4 regions of the Spiractinospora alimapuensis genome follow, and region 3 is predicted to be linked to each of the others. Evidence: riboswitches for the same ligand, from Rfam matches in the RefSeq annotation. Region 3 holds a riboswitch; each other region holds the start of a gene.

Evidence for each region. A riboswitch is a leader RNA that binds a small molecule or an ion and turns the genes downstream of it on or off. The one in region 3 is predicted to bind cobalamin.
Region 1: linked by a shared signal. The riboswitch ahead of J4H86_RS24705 (putative cobaltochelatase) and the one ahead of J4H86_RS20465 (ABC transporter substrate-binding protein) in region 3 are both predicted to bind cobalamin.
Region 2: linked by a shared signal. The riboswitch ahead of cobN (cobaltochelatase subunit CobN) and the one ahead of J4H86_RS20465 (ABC transporter substrate-binding protein) in region 3 are both predicted to bind cobalamin.
Region 4: linked by a shared signal. The riboswitch ahead of metE (5-methyltetrahydropteroyltriglutamate--homocysteine S-methyltransferase) and the one ahead of J4H86_RS20465 (ABC transporter substrate-binding protein) in region 3 are both predicted to bind cobalamin.

Annotation. Positions count from the first base shown of each region.
Region 1 covers NZ_CP072467.1:5,300,078-5,305,172, forward strand. The annotation lists gene J4H86_RS24700 (amidase) at 4-1,413, opposite strand; cobalamin riboswitch at 1,727-1,901, shown strand; gene J4H86_RS24705 (putative cobaltochelatase) at 1,982-3,976, shown strand; gene cobO (cob(I)yrinic acid a,c-diamide adenosyltransferase) at 4,212-4,814, shown strand; gene J4H86_RS24715 (DUF397 domain-containing protein) at 4,834-5,076, opposite strand.
Region 2 covers NZ_CP072467.1:5,278,932-5,284,026, forward strand. The annotation lists gene J4H86_RS24630 (cobyric acid synthase) at 1-418, shown strand, start outside; gene J4H86_RS24635 (hypothetical protein) at 847-1,398, opposite strand; cobalamin riboswitch at 1,518-1,650, shown strand; gene cobN (cobaltochelatase subunit CobN) at 1,715-5,095, shown strand, end outside.
Region 3 covers NZ_CP072467.1:4,382,760-4,387,854, reverse strand. The annotation lists gene J4H86_RS20475 (ABC transporter permease) at 1-743, shown strand, start outside; gene J4H86_RS20470 (MalY/PatB family protein) at 772-1,914, shown strand; cobalamin riboswitch at 2,556-2,729, shown strand; gene J4H86_RS20465 (ABC transporter substrate-binding protein) at 2,740-3,798, shown strand; gene J4H86_RS20460 (FecCD family ABC transporter permease) at 3,810-4,901, shown strand; gene J4H86_RS20455 (FecCD family ABC transporter permease) at 4,898-5,095, shown strand, end outside.
Region 4 covers NZ_CP072467.1:3,215,323-3,220,417, forward strand. The annotation lists gene J4H86_RS14820 (helix-turn-helix transcriptional regulator) at 1-309, shown strand, start outside; gene J4H86_RS14825 (YrhK family protein) at 363-659, shown strand; gene J4H86_RS14830 (hypothetical protein) at 768-1,295, shown strand; gene J4H86_RS14835 (arsenic resistance protein) at 1,292-2,257, shown strand; cobalamin riboswitch at 2,368-2,600, shown strand; gene metE (5-methyltetrahydropteroyltriglutamate--homocysteine S-methyltransferase) at 2,739-5,030, shown strand.

The DNA.
Region 1 (5,095 bases), 920 kb from region 3:
CCGTCAGGGAAGCGTGGGGCGGACCCTGTGCGTGCCGGTGGCGCCCTCGATGGCGGCGCCGACACGCAGCACGTCCGCCTCTCCCAGGTGGGGGCCGACGATCTGCAGACCCACCGGCAGACCGGACGGGCTGAAGCCACCGGGGACCGACAACGCCGGGCAACCGGTGAGGGAGATGAGGTAGCAGGATCGCATCCAGTCGAGGTAGGTCTCCTGCACCACACCGTCGATGTCGGCGGGGTACTCCTCGTCGGCGTTGAACGGCGTCACCTGGCTGACCGGCAGCAACAGCGCGTCGTAGCGCTCGAAGAACTCCCGCATCCGGTGGAAGACCTCGGTGTGCAGCCGCTCGGCGCGGGCCACGTCCTCACCGGTCAGGTCCCGGCCCATCTCGATGTTCCAGATCACGCTGGACTTCACCTGCTCGGGGTGCCGGTCCAGGATGGGGCCGTACTCGCTGGCGAAGATCCACGCCCGCAGGGTGCGGAACGCCTCGTCCGCCCCGGTGAGGTCGGGATGGGCCTCCTCGACCTCACCGCCCAGCGCGCGTACCACGTCCAGTTGCGGCCGCAGAGTGTCAAGGACGGCCCGCTCCGAGGAGAACAGACCGCCCAGGTCCTCACTCCACGCGAAGCGCATCCCCGACAGGTCGGTTGGCCCGAGTGCGGCGAACGGGGCGGGGTCCTCGGTGACCGCGATCGGACTGCGGGAGTCGGGCCCGGCGATCACCGACAGCAACAGCGCTGTGTCGTCGACGGTGCGGCCCATCGGGCCCTGCACAGAGAGGGTGGCCCAGCCCAGGCCGTTCGGCCACACGGGGACCCGGCCGGGCGTGCTGCGCAGGCCGACAACGTTGTTGAACGCCGCCGGGTTGCGCAGGGACCCTCCCATGTCCGAGCCGTCGGCGAGCGCGAACATTCCGGTGGCCAAGCCGGCCGCGGCGCCGCCGCTGCTCCCGCCGGCCGACTTGGAGGTGTCATACGGGTTGACCGTGGTTCCGAACACCGGGTTGAAGGTGTGGGATCCGGCCGCGAACTCCGGGGTGTTCGTCTTCCCCAGCGAGATCGCGCCCGCCTCCCGCATCCGCTCCACCACGAGTGAGTCCTGGTCCGGTACGTGCTCGGAGTAGATGGGGGAGCCGTAGGTGGTGCGCACGCCCGCCGTGTCGTGGGTGTCCTTGTGCGCCACCGGAACACCGTGCAGGGGGCCTACCGGCTCACCCGCGGCGAGCCGGTCATCCGCCTCCGCCGCGCGCTCCAAGGCGCGTTCCCCGTCGTTCGTGACGACGGCGTTGACAGCGGGGTTGACCGCCTCGATGCGCTCGAGGTGGGCCTGAACCACCTCACGGGCGGACACCTCACGGGACCGCAGCATCGCGACGAGTTCCCGTGCTGTCCGGTCGGTGATATCCAAGAGAACCTCGCTGCGGGTCAGGGATCGTACGAGTGCACTCCTACCCAATCCCAGTGCCGCCGCGGACACTATGGCAGGCCTCGCTGGAATCCCTCCATCGCCTTGGTGCACTCTGGTGACTTCCCTCGCCCCGCGGCCCGCCTCCGTCCGGTGGGTGGGTCGACCCTCGCTCTGGCGGGTCGACGCGCACCCCCACCTGTTGGGGGTGGCGAAAACCTGATGGGGTGGGAGAAACCTGGTGGGGGATAGGGGAGTGGGTGGGTGAGGGGACCGGGGGGACGACCCACCCCGCGGCCGCCGAGGCGTGTGTGCGATGCTGGAGCCCGGCGCTGGCGGCAGGAACCCGGTGGGAGTCCGGGGCGGTCCCGCCACTGTGTTCGGGGAGTGACTCGCTTGGGTGTGCCACTGTCGCGCGGGTGCGCGGTGGGAAGGCCGCGAGGAAACGACGATCCGAGAGCCAGGACACTGCTCGGCGCCGTGCACTATTCCGATGGGCGTGGACTCCCGAGGAAGGAACCATCTCACCGTGCGCGCTTCCGCCCGATATCCGTTCAGCGCTGTCGTCGGCATGGACGACCTCAAACTCGCACTCCTCATCAACGCCGTGTCCCCCGGGGTTGGCGGTGTTCTCGTCCGGGGAGAGAAGGGCACCGCGAAGTCGACGATCGTCCGGGCCGTGGCCGCACTGCTGCCGGACCTCGCCGTCATCGCCGACTGCCGCTTCTCCTGTGACCCGAGCCAGCCCGACCCCCAGTGCCCCGACGGGCCACACGCCGAGGCCGACGCCGCGGCCCTGAGCCGTCCCGCCCGCCTGGTGGAGCTCCCCGTGGGAGCCAGTGAGGACCGGCTCGCCGGCGCACTCGATCTTGAACGCGCGCTCACCGACGGGGTCACCGCCTTCGAACCTGGGCTCCTCGCCCAGGCGCACCGTGGCGTGCTGTACGTGGACGAGGTCAACCTCCTGCACGACCACCTCGTGGACCTGCTCCTCGACGCCGCCGCGATGGGGACCTCCCACGTGGAGCGCGAGGGGGTGTCGGTGCGGCACGCGGCACGATTCCTCCTGGTCGGAACGATGAACCCGGAGGAAGGAGAGCTCAGACCGCAACTCCTGGACCGGTTCGGGCTCACGGTCGAGGTGTCGGCCACCCGAGAACCCGACGAGCGCGCCGAGGTCGTCCGACGCCGCATCGCCTACGACGCCGACCCGGAGGGCTTCGCCGCCCACTACGCCGCCACCGACGCCGAACTCGCCAAACGCATCCGCGACGCGCAGGAGCGTCTCGCCGACATCGCGCTCACCGACGACGCCCTGCGCCAGGTGACCTCGGTGTGCGCCGCGTTCGACGTGGACGGGCTCCGCGCCGACCTCGTCACCGCGCGGGCCGCCATGGCGCTCGCCGCCTGGCGGGACCACGACGAGGTGACGACCGAGGACATCCGCGACGCGGCCCGGCTCGCCCTTCCACACCGGCGCCGACGGGACCCCTTCGACGCGCCGGGCCTGGACGAGGACCGGCTCTCCAACGCGTTGGACCAAGCGGGTGATGTCGACCCAAAAGAACCGGAGGAGTCTGAGGACTCCGCCAGCGACCCGCCCACCGGGCCGGGAACAGAGCCCGACCCACGTGAGGAACCTAAGGAGTCGTCACCGCGCCCCGGCCCTCCGGAGCCCACGGACGACACGGAGACCGGGTCCGACGACGAACAGCCACGCGGATCCGGAGACGCCGCACAGGACCTGAGCGCTCCCGGCGAGACCTACCGCCCACGGTTGTTGCGGGTGGCGGGGCTCGGGGAGGGAGCACCGGGACGTCGATCCCGCGCCCGGACCGCGCAGGGACGTGTGGTGGGCGCCCGTCGGCCCGAGGGGAGACTGGGGCGCCCCCACCTGACCGCGACTCTGCGGGCCGCCGCACCACACCAGCGCGCCCGGGGCCGTTCGGCCGGGCAGCGAATCGTCCTCGCCCGAGACGATCTGCGCGCCGCGATCCGGGAGGGAAAGGAAGGGAACCTGGTCCTGTTCTGCGTGGACGCCAGCGGATCCATGGCCGCCCGCGCCCGAATGCGTGCGGTGAAGGGCGCGGTCCTCAGCCTGCTGCTCGACGCCTACCAGCGGCGGGACAAGGTCGGCCTGGTGACGTTCCGAGCCACCGGCGCCGAGGTCGCGCTGCCGCCGACATCCTCGGTGGAGGTGGGCGCACGGCGCTTGCGGGAGCTGCGGACGGGGGGCCGGACGCCGCTCGCCGCCGGACTCGCCGAATCGCTCCGCGTCCTGGACACCGAACGACGCCGTGACCCCAACCGACGGCCCCTCCTCATCGTCGTGACCGACGGCCGGGCGACCGCCGGGCCGCGACACGGGTCATCCCGCGTCGCCGCGACCCTGGCGGCTCGCGGCGTGGACAGCGTGGTCGTCGACTGCGAGAGCGGACCCGTGCGACTGGGCCTCGCCGGGGCCCTCGGCACCGAACTCGGAGCGACGACCGTGCGGCTGGACCAGATGGGAGCCGACTCCCTCACCGGCCTGGTCCACGGCCACCGCACGGCCGCGACGGTGTGAGATGCGGGTGTTCTCGCCCCGGAACGGCCCACGAGACTGGGACGCCCCACAGTCCGGGCGCGGCGTGGGGCGTGCGCGGCACCGTGCCGCGACCGCCCACGCCGTCCACAGCCCCCGGTCCGGCATTCGCCAACCGTGGGCACCGCCGCGTTGAATCAGAGCAAGGGGTTCCCCCGTAGGGCCCCACTTTTGTCATGCCCTCAGTTCGACGACGAACCCAGGAGAAGGAGCCTCGATGCCCAAGGGACAGCCCGAGTACGTGCCGCAGGACGGCCTGACCACCAGGCAGCGCCGCAACCGTCCGTTGCTCATGGTGCACACCGGCCCAGGGAAGGGAAAGTCCACCGCGGCGTTCGGCACCGCGATGCGCGCCTGGTCGCAAGGGTGGCCCGTGGGGGTGTTCCAGTTCGTGAAGTCGGCCAAGTGGCGGATCGGTGAGGAGCGCGCGCTGCGGGTGCTGGGTGACTCCGGTGAGGGCGGCAGCGTCACCTGGCACAAGATGGGTGAGGGGTGGTCGTGGATCCAACGCCCGGGGTCGGAGGAGAACCACGCGGCCGACGCGGCCGAGGGCTGGGCACAGATCAAGCGCGACCTGGCGGCGGAGCGCTACCGCCTCTACGTACTGGACGAGTTCACCTACCCCATGAAGTGGGGCTGGGTGGATGTCGACGACGTCGTCCGGACGCTCGCCGAGCGGCCGGGCACACAGCACGTCATCGTCACGGGACGCGACGCGGCGTCCGAGCTGTGCGCCGCGGCCGATCTCGTGACCGAGATGGGCAAGGTCAAGCACCCGATGGACAACGGGCAGAAGGGGCAGCGCGGTATCGAGTGGTGATGGTCGAGCTGGGGGCGAGTTAGGCGCCTTCCGCGCGGGTGACCTCGGCGAGGAAGGCGACCCATTCCCGGAGGGGGAGACTCAGTGTCGTGCCGGTGGGATGCACGGAGTCGCGGACCAGGGCGGCGCGACCCGTGAACGCGGCCTCGAGGCAGTTCTCTGGATTGCTCAGGGTGCTCTTGTGCCAGTGGAGTTCGTCGGTGGACAGGACAAGAGGCGCGCTCCCGGCACACGCGTGAGCGCGCGGTCGTGACGTGGGCATCAATGCCAACCAGGGGAGG
Region 2 (5,095 bases), 900 kb from region 3:
TCTCCCCACGACGGTCGCCTTCCAGCACGAGAAGATCCTGGGCCGCCCACTCGGTTCCGCCTACGACCACCCCGTCCGGGGCTACGAGATCCACCACGGACTCACCACCGTCCACGACGCGCCGGGCACCGACTCCGAGCCCTTCCTCGACGGCTGCCGCCAGGGCGCGGTGTTCGGCACCACCTGGCACGGCGCCCTGGAGAACGACGCCTTCCGCCGCGCCTTCCTCACCGACGTCGCCGGCCGAGCCACCCGCTCCTTCGTTCCCGCCCCCACCACCGACTTCGCCGCCGCCCGCGCCGCCCGCCTCGACGCCCTGGGCGACCTCGTCGAACATAACCTGGACACCGACGCGGTGTGGCGCCTCATCGAACAGGGGGCACCGTCTGGCCTGCCCACTATCGGCCCGCACGCCTGAGGCACGGAGCGGACCGGAGGACCGAGGGCGTGGTACGCGCCGGATGGGGCCAGCCCCCGCGCCTGGGGGAGAGGCTCGGCATCGGGGCGAACGACTGGAAGACCCTGGGCCTGCTCGAGCAGCACGGCCCGATGGCGGCCGGGGAGATCGCTCGGCTCTCCGTGCGGCGCCGACCTCCGTCACCGGAGTGCTCACGCGCCTGGAGCGGCGGGGATACGTACGGTGGCGCGAGGACGCGCGGGACGGGCGCCGTGTCGTCGTCGAACTCTCGGAGGGACCACGACGTCGCACCCAAACCCTGATCGCGACGACGACCGCCGCCTCGACCGGCTTCTGGATCGATTCACCCTGCCCGAGCTCGAGACGATCGCCGGGTTCCTGGAAGCCCACGCCCGGTTCCAGGCGGGGGCCACCGCCGACCTGAGCGCTCAGGAACCCGCCATCGACCGGATGTAGGCGAACTGGGTGTGCACCTGCTGTACCTGGGCCGCGTTGTGGATCGGGATCATCGTCACGTGGTAGTGCTCGTTGGAGCGCACCGTGACCTGGATCCCGCCCTGCACCGTGGTTTCCTTCGCCAACAGGAAGAACAGGCTGAACACGCAGACGAAGAAGAACCCGATCAGCGCCACCGCCAACGCCCAGCTCGGCAGCTTCTGGTGGTACTGAGTCATGTCGTTGATCGTCCACTGGCTGCCCGCGAGGGGGAACGTGGCCGACGGCGTGATCACCTCGTTCTGGGTGATGGTGATGTCCCCCAGTTGGGCGATGGGCGCTCCGCTCGGCTGGGCGGGGACCCCGCCGCCGGGGGGCAACGCCTGCCAGCCGCCGCTCTGCGGGTTGTACGGCTCGATCTGTCCATACCCGGGATCCCCGGGCTGGGGACCAGTCCCGAAGGGGTTCGCCGGATCGGCGCCGTAGGCGGGCTGGTCGGCGTTGTAGGGGTCGCCGTAGGGGTCCGGCGGTCCGGGGTAGCTCATGCAGAGGATTGTGACAGAAAACCCTGTGTTTCATGATCGCCTGGGTGTTCCCGAGTCCGGGAACCCGACGCGCCGCACCGTCCCAACATCCCGTCTGGGAGAATCAGCCGGGGCGAGCGCAGGAACCCGGTGGGAGTCCGGGGCGGTCCCGCCACTGTGTTCGGGGAGTGACCTCGCTGGGGTGTGCCACTGTCGCACGAGTGCGCGATGGGAAGGCCGTGGGGGAACAACGATCCGAGAGCCAGGACACTGCGCCGCGGACCACTAGTTTCTCGACCGGGGTCGTGGAGTGCCCCGAGGGAAGGATCGACACAACGTGGCAACCATCCTGTTGCTGTCCACCGCCGACACCGAACTGCTCGCGGCCCGGAGCGCCGACGTCGGCTACCGCACCGCCAACCCCGCCCGCCTCGACCCCCGGGACCTGCCCGCGTTGCTGGAGGGCGTGGACGTCGCGGTGCTACGCATCCTCGGCGGGCGCCGAGCCTGGCCCGACGGAACCGACGCGCTGCGCGCCAGCGGCGTCCCCCTGGTCGCCCTCGGCGGCGAGGCCGCGCCCGACGCCGACATGATCGAGCTGTCCACCGTCCCCGCCGGAGTCGCCACCCAGGCCCACACCTACCTCGCCGAGGGCGGCGTCGCGAACCTCCGTGAGATGGCGCGGTTCCTCTCCGACACCGTGCTGCTCACCGGAGAGGGGTTCGCCCCGCCCGAGCCCATGCCCGAGTTCGGCGTACACGGCCCCGAACCGGAGGTGACACCCGGGCGGCCCACCGTCGCCGTCGTGTTCTACCGGGCACACGAACTCTCCGGCAACACCGCGTTCGTCGACACCCTCTGCCGAGCGATCGACACCGCCGGCGGAACGCCACTGCCCGTCTTCACCGGCTCCCTACGCGGTGTCACCCAGGACACCCACCCGGAACTCTTCCAGATCCTGCGGCGCGCCGACGCCGTGATCACCACCGTCCTCGCCGCCGGAGGAAGCAGGCCCGCCGACGCGGTCGCGGGCGGCGAGGACGACTCCTGGGACGCCGGAGCGCTCGCCGCCCTCGACGTGCCCATCCTGCAGGGCATGGTCCTCACCACCAGCCGGGACGCCTGGGCGGCGTCCGACGCCGCGCTCACCCCGATGGACGCGGGAATGCAGGTCGCGATCCCCGAGTTCGACGGCCGCCTCATCACGGTCCCCTTCTCCTTCAAGGAGACGACCGAGGAGACCGGCGACATCCCCGTCTACGTCGCCGACCCCGAGCGCGCCGCCCGCGTGGCCGGCCTCGCCGTCGCCCACGCCCGCCTCCGTGGCGTCCCCACGCCGTCGCGCCGCCTCGCCATGGTGCTCTCCGCCTACCCCACCAAACACGCCCGAGTCGGCAACGCCGTCGGTCTCGACACCCCCGCCTCCGCCGTGCGTCTGCTGCGCGCCCTCGGCGAGCGCGGCTACGACCTCGGAACCGACGACGGCCTCTGGCGCGTCCCGGCCCCCGAGGAGGACCGCCGCGCCGACGACGGCGACCCGCTGATCCACACCCTCATCGCCGCCGGAGGTCACGACCAGGAGTGGCTCACCGAAGAGCAGCTTGAGCAGGCCGAGACCCGGGTTCCGCTGGCCGACTACCAACGCTGGTTCGCGGCGCTGCCCCAGCCCCTGCGCGACTCCGTCACCGCGGCCTGGGGGGAGCCTCCGGGCGAGCTCTACGTGACCGAGGGCACGCACGGGCCGGAGATCGTCATCGCGTCCCTGCGTTTCGGCAACGTGGTCTTCATGCTGCAGCCGCCGCGCGGCTTCGGCGAGAACCCCATCGCCATCTACCACGACCCCGAACTCGCCCCCTCGCACCACTACCTCGCCGCCTACCTGTGGTTGCAGACCGCCGTGGACGACGGCGGGTTCGGCGCCCACGCCGTCGTCCACGTGGGCAAGCACGGAACCCTGGAGTGGCTCCCCGGCAAGGGCATCGGGCTCGCCGCGGAGGACCCGCCGGACGCCGTGCTGGGCGACCTGCCGATGATCTACCCCTTCATCGTCAACGATCCCGGCGAGGGCACCCAGGCGAAGCGTCGCGCCCACGCCACCATCGTGGACCACCTGGTCCCGCCGATGGCCCGCGCCGACACCTACGGCGACATCGCCAAACTGGAGCAGCTCCTCGACGAGTACGCCCTCGTCAGTGACCTGGACCCCGACAAGGCCCCCACCCTGCGTGCCCAGATCTGGACTCTGATCAAGGCGGCCGAACTCCACCACGACCTCGACACCGACGCCATGCCCGACGATGAGGAGTTCGACGACTTCGTCATGCACGTCGACGGCTATCTGTGCGAGATCAAGGACGTGCAGATCCGCGACGGTCTGCACGTCCTCGGTGACGCCCCCGAGGGGGAGGCGCGCGTCAACCTGGTGCTGGCCGTGTTGCGCGCGGCCCAGATGTGGGGCAACAAGGCCGCCGCCCTCCCCGGCCTACGGGCCGTGATCGCGCGGAACTTCGGCCTCGACGAGCGCGAGCTGCTCGCCGAACCCGGCGTTCCGATCGCCGTCCCCGACGGGCTGACCCGCTTGGTCGACGGCCCCGCCCGCACCGCCTCCGACGCGATCGACCTCATCGACACCCTCGCCCGGCGCATGGTCACCACGATGGAGGAGGAGTCCTGGGCGGAGGAAGCGATCCCCGGCGTCGTCCGGACCGTCCTCGGTGACGACCTGGACGCGGCGCGGGAGGTGCTCGCGTTCGCGGTGACCGAGGTCGTTCCCCGGCTCGCCGGTACCGGTGGGGAACTCGACGCCGTGCTGCACGCCCTCGACGGTGGGCACATCCCCGCGGGCCCGTCGGGATCACCCACCCGCGGACTGGTCAACGTCCTGCCCACCGGCCGCAACTTCTACGCCGTGGACCCCAAGGCCGTCCCCTCGCGGAACTCCTGGGAGGTGGGCCAGGCCCTCGCCGACTCCCTCATCCGGCGCCACCTCGACGACACCGGGGAGTACCCGCGCTCGGTCGGCCTCACCGTGTGGGGAACCGCCGCCATGCGCACCCAGGGCGACGACGTCGCCGAGGTGCTCGCCCTGCTCGGCGTGCGCCCTCTGTGGGACGACGCGTCGCGCCGGGTCACCGGCTTCGAAGTGGTTCCGGTGGAGGAACTGGGCCGTCCCCGCGTGGACGTCACCCTGCGCATCTCCGGGTTCTTCCGGGACGCCTTCCCCCACGTGCTCGCCCTGATCGACGACGCCATCACCGCCGTGGCGGAACTCGACGAACCAGGGGAGGAGAACTTCCCCCGCGCCCACGCCCTCGCCGACCACGCCGACCACGGAGACTGGCGTCGTGCCACGACCCGCGTCTTCGGGTCCCGGCCCGGTGCCTACGGCGCCGGACTACTCCAGTTGATCGACTCCGGGAACTGGCGTGACGACGCCGACCTCGCCGAGGTGTACGCGTCGTGGGGCGGCTACGCCTACGGTCGCGGCATGGACGGCCGCGAGGCGCGGGCCGACATGGAGGCGTCGTTCCGTCGGATCTCGGTCGCCGCGAAGAACACCGACTCCCGTGAACACGACATCGCCGACTCCGACGACTACTACCAGTACCACGGCGGCATGGTCGCCATGGTGCGCTCGCTCAGTGGCGAGAGCCCCCGCGCGTACGTCGGCGACTCCGCCACCCCGGACTCCGTGCGCACCCGCAGTCTCGCCGAGGAG
Region 3 (5,095 bases):
CCGACCTGGACGGTTCCGCCGTAGCGCTTGGGTCCGCGTTCGCTCGGATCCTGGGAGCGGAGCTCGGGGACGAGACGACCTTCACTCTCGGGGACGGCGAGGAGGTCACCGTCGAGGTGGTCGCCCTGTACGACCGAGGTATCGGTTTTCCTCCGGTCACCCTCTCGCCGGAGCTCACGGCGGGTCACGTCACGGCTGACCTTCCCGAACACCTGCTGGTCCGCTCGGAGCCCGGAGAGGGGACGACCACCGACGAGACCCTGGACCGGCTTGTCGCGGGCTATCCGGGTGCGGGCGTCACCTCCCTCACCGACGGAGGCGCGTCACGGGGAAGTGACGGACCCCAGCTCCCCGCCACCGTAATGATCAACTTTGTCGTCCTACTCAGTCTGCTCGCCTACGTACTGCTGTCGGTGACGAACCGCCTGATCGCGGAGACACTGCAGCGCGGTACCGAGGTCGCGACCCTGCGATCCCTGGGGATGACGGCGAAGCAGGTTCGATCCGTACTCCGACGCGAGTCTTTGATGATCACTGTCATGGCGACAACCCTCGGAGTTCTGGCCTCCGTGGTGCCCCTGGCAGTCCTTGGGCTCACCTTCCTCGGGCGGCCTTGGCCCGGCGGCCCGCTCTGGTTACTCCCTGCCGCGATGGGCACTGTCGCGGTGGTGTCCTGGTTGAGCTTCGAGTACTCCGCTGCGCGCCTCACCCGGGCGGGAGATGGAGCGAGAATCGGGGTATAGGGTCCATCGGAGCTCTAAGGGGGACGGAATGGGAATTCTGGACGCGATCACTGCCGCGCAGTTGCGGCGGCGACGGAGCGTGAAGTGGCAGACCTACCCGTCGGACGTGCTGCCGGTGTGGGTCGCGGAGATGGACACGCCGCTCGCCGAACCGATCGCCGCCGTGCTGCGCGAGGCGGTCGACCGTGGCGACACCGGGTACGCCCACGCCGGGAACCTGCCCGAGGCGTTCGCGGGGTTCGCGGCCCGCCGATGGGGGTGGCAGCCGGCCCCGGCGCCGATGCACCTGGTCGCGGACGTGATGAGTGGGGTCGTGTCCACGGTGCGGGCCCTGACCGAACCCGGTGCGCGGGTCCTGGTCAACACCCCGGCCTATCCGCCGTTCTTCGAGTGGTTGAACCGCATCGACCGACAGATCATCCAGAGCCCTCTGGGTGCCGGGTTCCGGATCGACCTCGACCGGTTGGAGCGTGACTTCGCGGCCGGGGTTGAGGTGTATCTGCTGTGCAGTCCGCACAACCCGACCGGGGTGGTGCACACCCGCGAGGAGCTCTCGACCGTGGCGGCCCTCGCCGACACCTTCGGGGTGCGGGTCATCGTCGACGAGATCCACGCACCGCTGACCTACCCCGAGGCCACGCACACGCCGTTCGCGACCCTCGACTCCCCCGCCGCCGCGCGCTCCGTGACGATGGTCTCCGCGTCCAAGGCCTGGAACCTCGCCGGCCTCAAGACCGCCCTCGTGGTACCCGGCCCCGAGGCCACCCACGACGTCGCGATACCCCCCGAGGACAGCATGAAGGCATCCCTCCTCGGGATCCTCGCCTCCGAGGCCGCGTTCGACAAGGGCGAGGAGTGGCTCACGCAGCTGCTCCACGAACTGGACCACAACCGTCACCTCCTCGCCACCGAGCTCCACCGGCTGCTGCCCGACGTCGGCTACCAACCGCCGCAGGCGACGTACCTGGCCTGGTTGGACTGCCGCGCGTTGGACCTCGGCGAGGACCCGGCGGCGACGTTCCTGGCACGCGGTCGGGTCGCGCTCGCCAACGGCCCCACGTTCGGACAGCCCGGCGACGGGTTCGCGCGCCTCAACCTGGCGACCTCACCCGCACGGGTGGCGGAGGCGGCGCGCCGCATCGCCGTCGCCACCCGGCCCACCACCCCATAAACTCTCGGCGATCAGTGCCCCACGGTGAACTGTGGCCGATGGTGCTGGGTGAGTCGACCTCGTCCATGAACGCCAGCTCGTAGTCCGCGGCGCTGATCGTCGATCACCCCGCCGAACTCGATCGATGGGCTGAGGTAGAACCAGTCGACGTCCGTGGGGCCATCCCCGTATGCGGGGAGCGGACATCATGGAGCAGGACACCGCGACGATCATGGTGGGACCATCCCCGCGCGCGGGGAGTGAACGTCGTCATCGCCGCCGCCGTCTCCCTGGTGTCCGGGCCATCCCCGCGCGGGGAGCGGACGATCTGCTGCAGTACCGCACGGGCCAGCGCGTGGGACCATCCCCGCGCGCGGGGAACGGACACTCCGCGACCAGGCGACTTACCACTGGCAAGCACCGAATTTCTTTACTTCTCGAAAAACGGACATATCGGTCACTTGTCTGTTCTGGTGGATCGAGGCCGCGTCCATTGTCTCGCGGGAGCGGCGGCCACAGAAGGCCCGATCGCGATCGGACCTGGGATCGTCGCTGGGCGGTCACCCGTGAGCCGATCGTCGGTGGTCGGGGCTCCACGGTGGGGGAACACCAGGTCAGATTCCCCCAATTCGGGCTTGATACGGTTACCCAGAACAAACACTCCATATCGTTGACGTCGCAGTGACGGGAAGCCGGTGAGACTCCGGCGCGGTCCTCGCCACTGTGAGCGGAGAGCGTGTCCCGGACGCCACTGAGCACCGTGCTCGGGAAGGCGGGACGCGCGGGGGTTCCCCAGCTCCGCGAGCCAGGAGACCGGCTGCGGCGTGCATCGCTCGACCACGAAGGATGGTTGCGTTGACGCCTCGTCACCCTGCCGTGCCCGGCCGCCCGTTCCTCCCGCTGCTCACCGGAGCACTCGGGCTCACCCTGCTCCTGACCGGTTGCGGGGACGGTCAGGCGGAGTCGGTCCAGTCGGACGGCGACAGCGCCGGCGCCATCGACAACTGCGGCATCGACGTCCCCACCGACCCCGTACCGGAACGCGTGTTCGCCGCCTACCAGCCGGCGATCGAGATGGCGCACGCCCTGGGCATCAGCGACCGGCTCGTCGGGACCGCGTTCCTGGACGCCGTGGTCATCGAGGAGTACGCCGAGGCGCAGGAGGAACAGGAGTACTACGCCTCCCTGCCCAGCCGGGAGGAGCTACTGAACCTCGAGCCGGACTTCGTCCTCACCGGTTACAACGACACGTTCACCGACGACACGTTCGGCACCCGCGGGTCGCTGTCGGAGTTGGGGATCAGTTCGTGGATCTTCTCCCCCCTATGCCCGAGCGAGGACGGCCTCAGCGACGCGACCATCGACCCCGCCGACGTGACGATGGAGAACGTCTACGCCGACCTACGCGACCTCGGTGCCCTCTTCGGTGAGACCGACCGGGCCGAGGACGTGATCGCCGAGATGGAGGCCACCGTCGAGGAGGTGACCATGGTGGTCGCGGACGCGGAGGACGAACCCGAGGTCCTCATCGCCCGGCCCAGCGACGAAGGATTCCAGGTCGCGTCCGGGCAGGACTTCGGCACCGAGATCATCGACCTCGCGGGCGGCGTGAACGCGGCCGGGGACCTCGACGAACGACGAAACGTCACGATCTCCACCGAGGACGTGATCGAACGGGACCCCGACGTGATCCTCATTGACGTCTGCTGCGACGCGGAGATGACCGCGGCGGACGCGGCGGACGACGTGGCCAGTGTGTTGGACGATCCCGCGCTCGCCAACGTCACCGCGGTCAAGGAGGAACAGGTCCACGAGTTCACCTTCGCCGACCGCGCCGCGGGCGTCCGCAGCGCGACCGCGGTCGCACAGGTCGCCGAGCTGATCCACCCGGACCTGTTCGACTGAGGACGGCGGTCATGGTGACCAACGTCGCGGGGCGGACGGCGGACCGTCCGCTCTCCGCGCTGCGCTCCGGTGCGGCGGCCGGCGCCGGCGCCTCCGGTCTGCTGTCCCGCCCCACGTCGCGCGGTACTGGGCTGGGGGTCGCCGTTGTCGGTCTCGCGGCCATGGCGCTCGCGTCCGTCCTGGTGGGCTACCAGGGTCTCTCCATCGCCGACGTCCACGCCGCCTACTTCGCCTACTCCGGCTCCGACACCGACCTGGTGGTGCGGCACCTCCGGGTTCCGCGGACCTTGGCCGGCCTCGCCGTGGGGGCGGCCCTCGGGGCGGCGGGCGTCGTGATCCAGGGCGTCACCCGCAACCCGCTGGGCGGGCCGGGGATCCTCGGGGTCAACGCGGGCGCCTCCCTGGGGGCCGTGCTGGCGATCGGCGTGCTGGGCACGAGCGCGCTGGTCGGCTACGTGTGGTTCGCGTTCCTGGGCGCGGCGCTCGCCACGGTCATCGTCTACATGGTGGGCTCGCTGGGCCTGGGCGGCGCCTCACCGGTGAAGTTGGCGCTGGCCGGAGCGGCGGTCTCCGCTCTTCTGGGCTCGGTGGTCTCGGCCATCACGCTCACCGACCGCAGCAGCCTGGACAGTTACCGGTTCTGGATGGTCGGGTCGCTGGCCGGTGCCGACATGACCGCACTGTGGCAGGCCATTCCACTGCTGGTGGTGGGCATCGTGGTGTCGGTCTCGCTGCTTCGTTCGCTCAACGCGCTGGCGCTCGGCGACGATCTCGCCCGCTCGCTGGGCAGCAGGGTGTGGGTGACCCGGGCCGCGGGCGGTGTGGCCGTGGTGCTTCTCGCTGGGACCGCGACGGCCGTGGCGGGGCCGATCGGGTTCGTCGGCGTGGCGGTTCCGCACATCGCGCGGGCGATCGCCGGGCCGGACTACCGGTGGGTGCTGGCGTGGACGGTCGTCCTCGCCCCCCTGTTGCTGCTGGGGGCCGACATCATCGGACGGATCGTGGCCCGTCCGGGTGAGCTGGAGGTCGGCATCGTGACGGCGCTGCTCGGCGCCCCCTTCTTCATCTACCTGGTGCGCAACCGGCGGGTGGCGGGCCTGTGAACTCACGCCTCCTCCCCCCGGGAACCCGTGTCGTGCGCGGGTCCGGGGTCGCGTTCCTCGTCCACGGCCCTGCCGCCGCCCTGGCCACGGTTCTCGGCCTGCTCGCGGTCGCGGTGACGCTCGTGTCGCTCACCCTCGGCGACTTCGACATGACGGTGGTCGACGCCGCTTCGGCCCTGGTTGGGCGGGGATCG
Region 4 (5,095 bases), 1.2 Mb from region 3:
GTGGAGCGGATCGCGGCGAATCCGTCGAGCGCCCGCGTCGAGAGCCTGGCGCGGGAGGAACGGGTGAGCACCCGTCAGCTCCAGCGACGCTTCGCCGACCATGTGGGGCTGAGCCCGAAGAACGTGGTGCGCCGCTACCGACTGTACGAGGCCGCCGAGCGGGTACGCCACGGGACCGCGGTGGACTGGGCGGACCTGGCCGCCACTCTGGGGTACAGCGACCAACCCCACCTGAGCCGCGACTTCACCGCCGTCATCGGCGTCTCGCCCGGCCGCTACACCCAGCTCTGTGGCGCGCCCGCGGCCTGACCATCTCGGCGCGCTGCGCGAACAGAAGCCGGGTGAACTGGGACGATGGCGTTGTGTCGAACGCGGACAGGGACCGACCGATCAACATCCGGATCGGCCACGAGGAACTCGTCATCCGGCAGCGGTACGAAGCTGTCGGGATCTGCAACGACACCCTCATCGCCGTGTGGTTCATCGTCGGCAGCATCATGTTCTTCTCCCCCACCTCCACCACGACCGGGACCTGGTTCTTCCTCCTCGGCAGTGTCCAATTGCTGGTCCGGCCGGTCATCCGCCTCACCCGCATGATCCACCTGCAGCGCATCGGAAACCTGCCTCCCGGCGCCGACCACGCCGACCAGGAGTTCTGACCGCGATCCCCCTGGTCACCCAGGCGGGGAGGATTCACCCCAGCCGACCTCGTCCGGTTGTGGGAACGACAGCCCTGTTCGGAGGTACGGGACGAACTCCGGAGCCGAGTGACGGCGCGGTTACGTGCCGCCCGGGAACGCGTTGAGGAGTACGAACGCTTCCAGGTCTTCTTGCGGGGCGCGCTCGAGAGCCTGGAGCGCCCCGCGGACACCGAGAAGGGCTGTGGAGCGGACTGTCCGTGCGTGAGCCCTCCCGAGACTCCGCCCGCCGGCGTCGTATCCCTGCCACTGCTGTCCGCCGGCGCCGCCCCGAGCTGCTCTCTGGGCGACACCGCGCTGACCCAACGGCTGGAGCGGTGGCGTGGGCTGCTGGTGGACGCCGAGCCGTACCCTGGACCCCGCGGCCGGGTTTGGGCGCTGCCGATCGAACACGCCGGTGCCGTGGCCGAGCTCGCGGCGGCGGAGACCGCGTGCTGTCCGTTCCTGGAGCTGCGCATCGACTTCACCCCAGAGACGGTCCGTCTGCACGCGCGTCTGGCCCCCGAGGTCGCCCCCGATCTCGACGGCAGGACCGCGGAGGCGGTGCGCTGGCTGACCGGCGGACCGGACGAGGACACGGAGGACGCACGACCATGACGATCGCGGAGCGGCTGCAGTCGGTCCTGGTGGCCGGCGCCGCCGCCGCGGGGCTGGGCGCCGGCCTGCTCCTTCCCGTGAGCGACGCGCTCGGACACGTGGTGCTGCCCGCCCTGGTGCTGATGGTGGCGGCGGTCTTCGTGCAGATGGACGCCTCCCGGATACGGGAGACGCGCAACGGCGGGCCCGTCGTCGCCGCGAGCCTGGTCCTGAACTTCGTGTTCACCCCATTGCTGGCCTGGGCTCTGGGTGCCGGGCTGCTCGGCGGCGCCCCCGACCTCCGCATCGGTCTCCTACTGCTGTTGGTCACCCCCTGCACCGACTGGTACCTGGTCTTCACCGCCGTGGCGCGCGGCCACACCGGAATCGCCGCCGCGCTGCTGCCGGTGAACCTGGTCCTGCAGCTCCTGCTCCTGCCGGTCTACGTCCTCCTGCTGGGTGGTCCGGCGACGTTCGTGGACGCGGGGACCCTCGTCGAGTCCGTACTGCTCGTGTTGGCTGTGCCGCTGCTCCTCGCGCTGGGCGCACGGTGGGGAGCCACACGGCTGCGCGGGCCCGAGTGGCGGGACCGGGTGCTGGTCGGCCCGGCGGGACACCTCGTCCTCCCGCTGCTCTACGTCGCGGTGTTCGCCATGTTCGCGTGGCAGGCCCGGACGGTGGCCGACAACGGAGGGGAGCTTCTCGCGCTGCTGCCACCCCTCGCCGTGTTCTTCGTGGTCGCACCCCTGGCGGCCTGGGGAGCCTCCCGACTGCTCCGCCTGCCGGGGGACCAACGGGTCACCCTGATCATGACAACGACGGCCCGCAACTCGCCGATCGCGCTGGCGATCGCCGTGGCGGCCTTCCCGGATCGCCCACTGATCGCGGTCGCGCTGGTGGTGGGCCCCCTCATCGAGCTGCCGATCCTCGCGCTGCTCAGCCAGGTCGTTCGCGTCCGGGATCGCCTCTCCGTCGCCACGTGACCTCCCGGGTGGGCCCCGCGCGGCGCTCCGGGCCCGATGGCGCTGGTCGGACGCGCCTCTCTGCCCACGGTGGCGGCTGCCCGGGGGCGACCGAGGTCGGTTTGCTAGGGTCGAAAGCGCCGTGGGTTTCCCGGTGCCGAGGTCACGGCCTCGGAACTGGGAAGGCAACAGGGAACCCGGTGTGAGTCCGGGACTGCCCCGCAGCGGTAAGTGGGAACGAAAGCTGTCACCGCCAAGGCGGTAAAGCACTGGGTCTTTTGGGCCCGGGAAGCGGCAGCCGGTAGGAACGGGCGTCACGCCCCCGCCCACGAGTCCGAAGACCTGCCCGTGGCAAGCGGTCACCACCCGGTGCCCGCTTGAGTCCGAGCCTCGCGGGTGGGCACGACCGAACACACGGGTCCGCAGCGACCCCCTCGGCCGTTTCCTGGCAGCCCTCCCGCGAGGCCCGCGCTCGTCGAACGAGCTCGCGAGGAGAGAGCAGTTGAACGCACCACAGCGCATCGGCCCCACCGTCCTCGGATATCCCCGTGTGGGACCCGACCGGGAACTCAAGGCGGCGTTGGAGAGCTTCTGGGCCCAGCGAGTGGACCACGCCGAACTTCTCGAGGTCGGACGCCGTCTGCGCACCGACGCGTGGCAGCGCATGTCCGAGGCGGGACTGGCGTCCGTCCCCGTCAACACCTTCTCCCATTACGACCACGTGCTCGACACGGCGCACCTGTTCGGCGCCCTCCCCGAACGCCACACCGCGCTGGGCGGGTCTGAGCTGGACACCTACTTCGCCGCCGCCCGTGGCGCCGACGACACCCCGGCGTTGGAGATGACCAAGTGGTTCGACACGAACTACCACTACCTCGTGCCGGAGCTCAGTCCTGACACCCGGTTCACCCTGCACGGGACGAAGCCCGTGGACGAGACGCGCGAAGCCCGTGGGCTCGGGTACCGGCCCCGCCCGGTGGTGCTCGGGCCGGTCACGTTCCTGCTGCTGTCCAAGCCGAGCTCGGACGCGCCGGCGGGCTTCTCGCCCCTGTCCCTGCTCGACCGGTTGCTCCCGGTGTACGTCGACCTCCTCCGGGCACTCCAGGAGGCCGGTGCGGACGTCGTCCAACTGGACGAACCCGCCTTCGCCGCCGACCGATCCCCGGCGGAGCTGGACGCGCTGAGGCACACCTATCAGCGGCTGGGGTCGGAGGTACGGCGTCCCGGAATCTGCGTGGCCACCTACTTCGGACCACCCCGGGAGGCGCTCCACGTGCTGGCGCGCACTCCGGTGGAGGCCCTGGCCGTGGACCTCGTGTCCGACCCCGACACGGTCGACGCCCTCGCCACCGAACCCGCGCTGCGGGATAAGGAGATCGTGGCGGGAGTCGTGGACGGGCGCAACATCTGGCGCACGGACGTGGACACCGCGCTCGGCCGCGTGGCCCGCCTCCTGGGCAGCGCCGACCGGGTGAGCGTCTCGACGTCGTGCTCCCTCCTGCACGTGCCCTACGACGTGGAGCGCGAGACCGCCCTCGACCCACGTGTCCGGTCCTGGCTGGCCTTCGCCGACCAGAAGGTACGCGAGGTGGTACTGCTGGACCGCGCGCTGCACGAGGGACGTGACGCCGTCGACGCCGACCTGGCCGCCGCCCGGGCCGTCGTGACCGACCGGACCCGTGCCACCGACCTGCGCGACAACACCGTACGCGCGCGGCTCGAGGCACTGCGGCCCGAGGACGCGCGACGCGGAGACTACGCGGTCCGCGCGGCCGCCCAACGCGACGCGCTACGGCTACCGCTCATGCCCACCACCACGATCGGTTCCTTCCCCCAGACCCAGGAGGTGCGCAGGGCCCGCGCCGACCATCGGGCGGGCCGGGTCGACGCCGACGCCTACCGACAGGTGATGCGCGACGAGGTCGAACGCGTGGTGCGGCTCCAGGAGGAGATCGGGCTGGACGTCCTCGTCCACGGGGAGCCCGAACGCAACGACATGGTGCAGTACTTCGCCGAGCAACTGGGCGGGTTCGCCGCCACGGAGCACGGCTGGGTACAGTCCTACGGCTCACGCTGCGTGCGACCGCCCGTGCTCTACGGCGACGTCACCCGCGGCGGCCCGATGACGGTCGAGTGGGCACGTTACGCGCAGTCCCTCACCACGAAACCCGTCAAGGGCATGCTCACCGGGCCGGTCACCATCCTGGCCTGGTCCTTCGTCCGGGATGACCAGCCGCTGGCCGACACCGCTCGGCAGGTCGCGCTGGCGATCCGCGATGAGGTCCACGACCTGGAGTCCGCAGGGATCCGGATCATCCAGGTGGACGAACCCGCGCTGCGCGAGTTGCTGCCGCTCCGCTCCGACGAGCACAAGGCCTACCTGGACTGGGCGGTGACGGCCTTCCGGATGGCGACCTCGGGCGTCGCGGCGTCCACACAGATCCACACCCACCTGTGCTACTCGGAGTTCGGCGAGGTCCTGCCGGCGATCGACGCGCTCGACGCCGACGTGACCAGCATCGAGGCGGCGCGGTCCCGGATGGAGGTGCTCGACGACCTCAACGACGCCGGGTTCTCCCGGGCCGTCGGCCCAGGCGTCTACGACATCCACTCCCCACGCGTCCCCGGAGCGGCGGAGATCACCGACCTACTGCGCACTGCGGTGGACGCGGTTCCGGTCGAGCGTCTGTGGGCCAACCCCGACTGCGGCCTGAAGACCCGCGGCTACCCCGAGGTGGAGCCGGCCCTACGCCACCTGGTCACCGCCGCCGAACGCATCCGCGCCGACCGGTAGCCGACACCGACGCCCCGCCGTACGGCCATGCCCGCGGCGGGGCGTCGGTCCCGGCCACGGCGAGG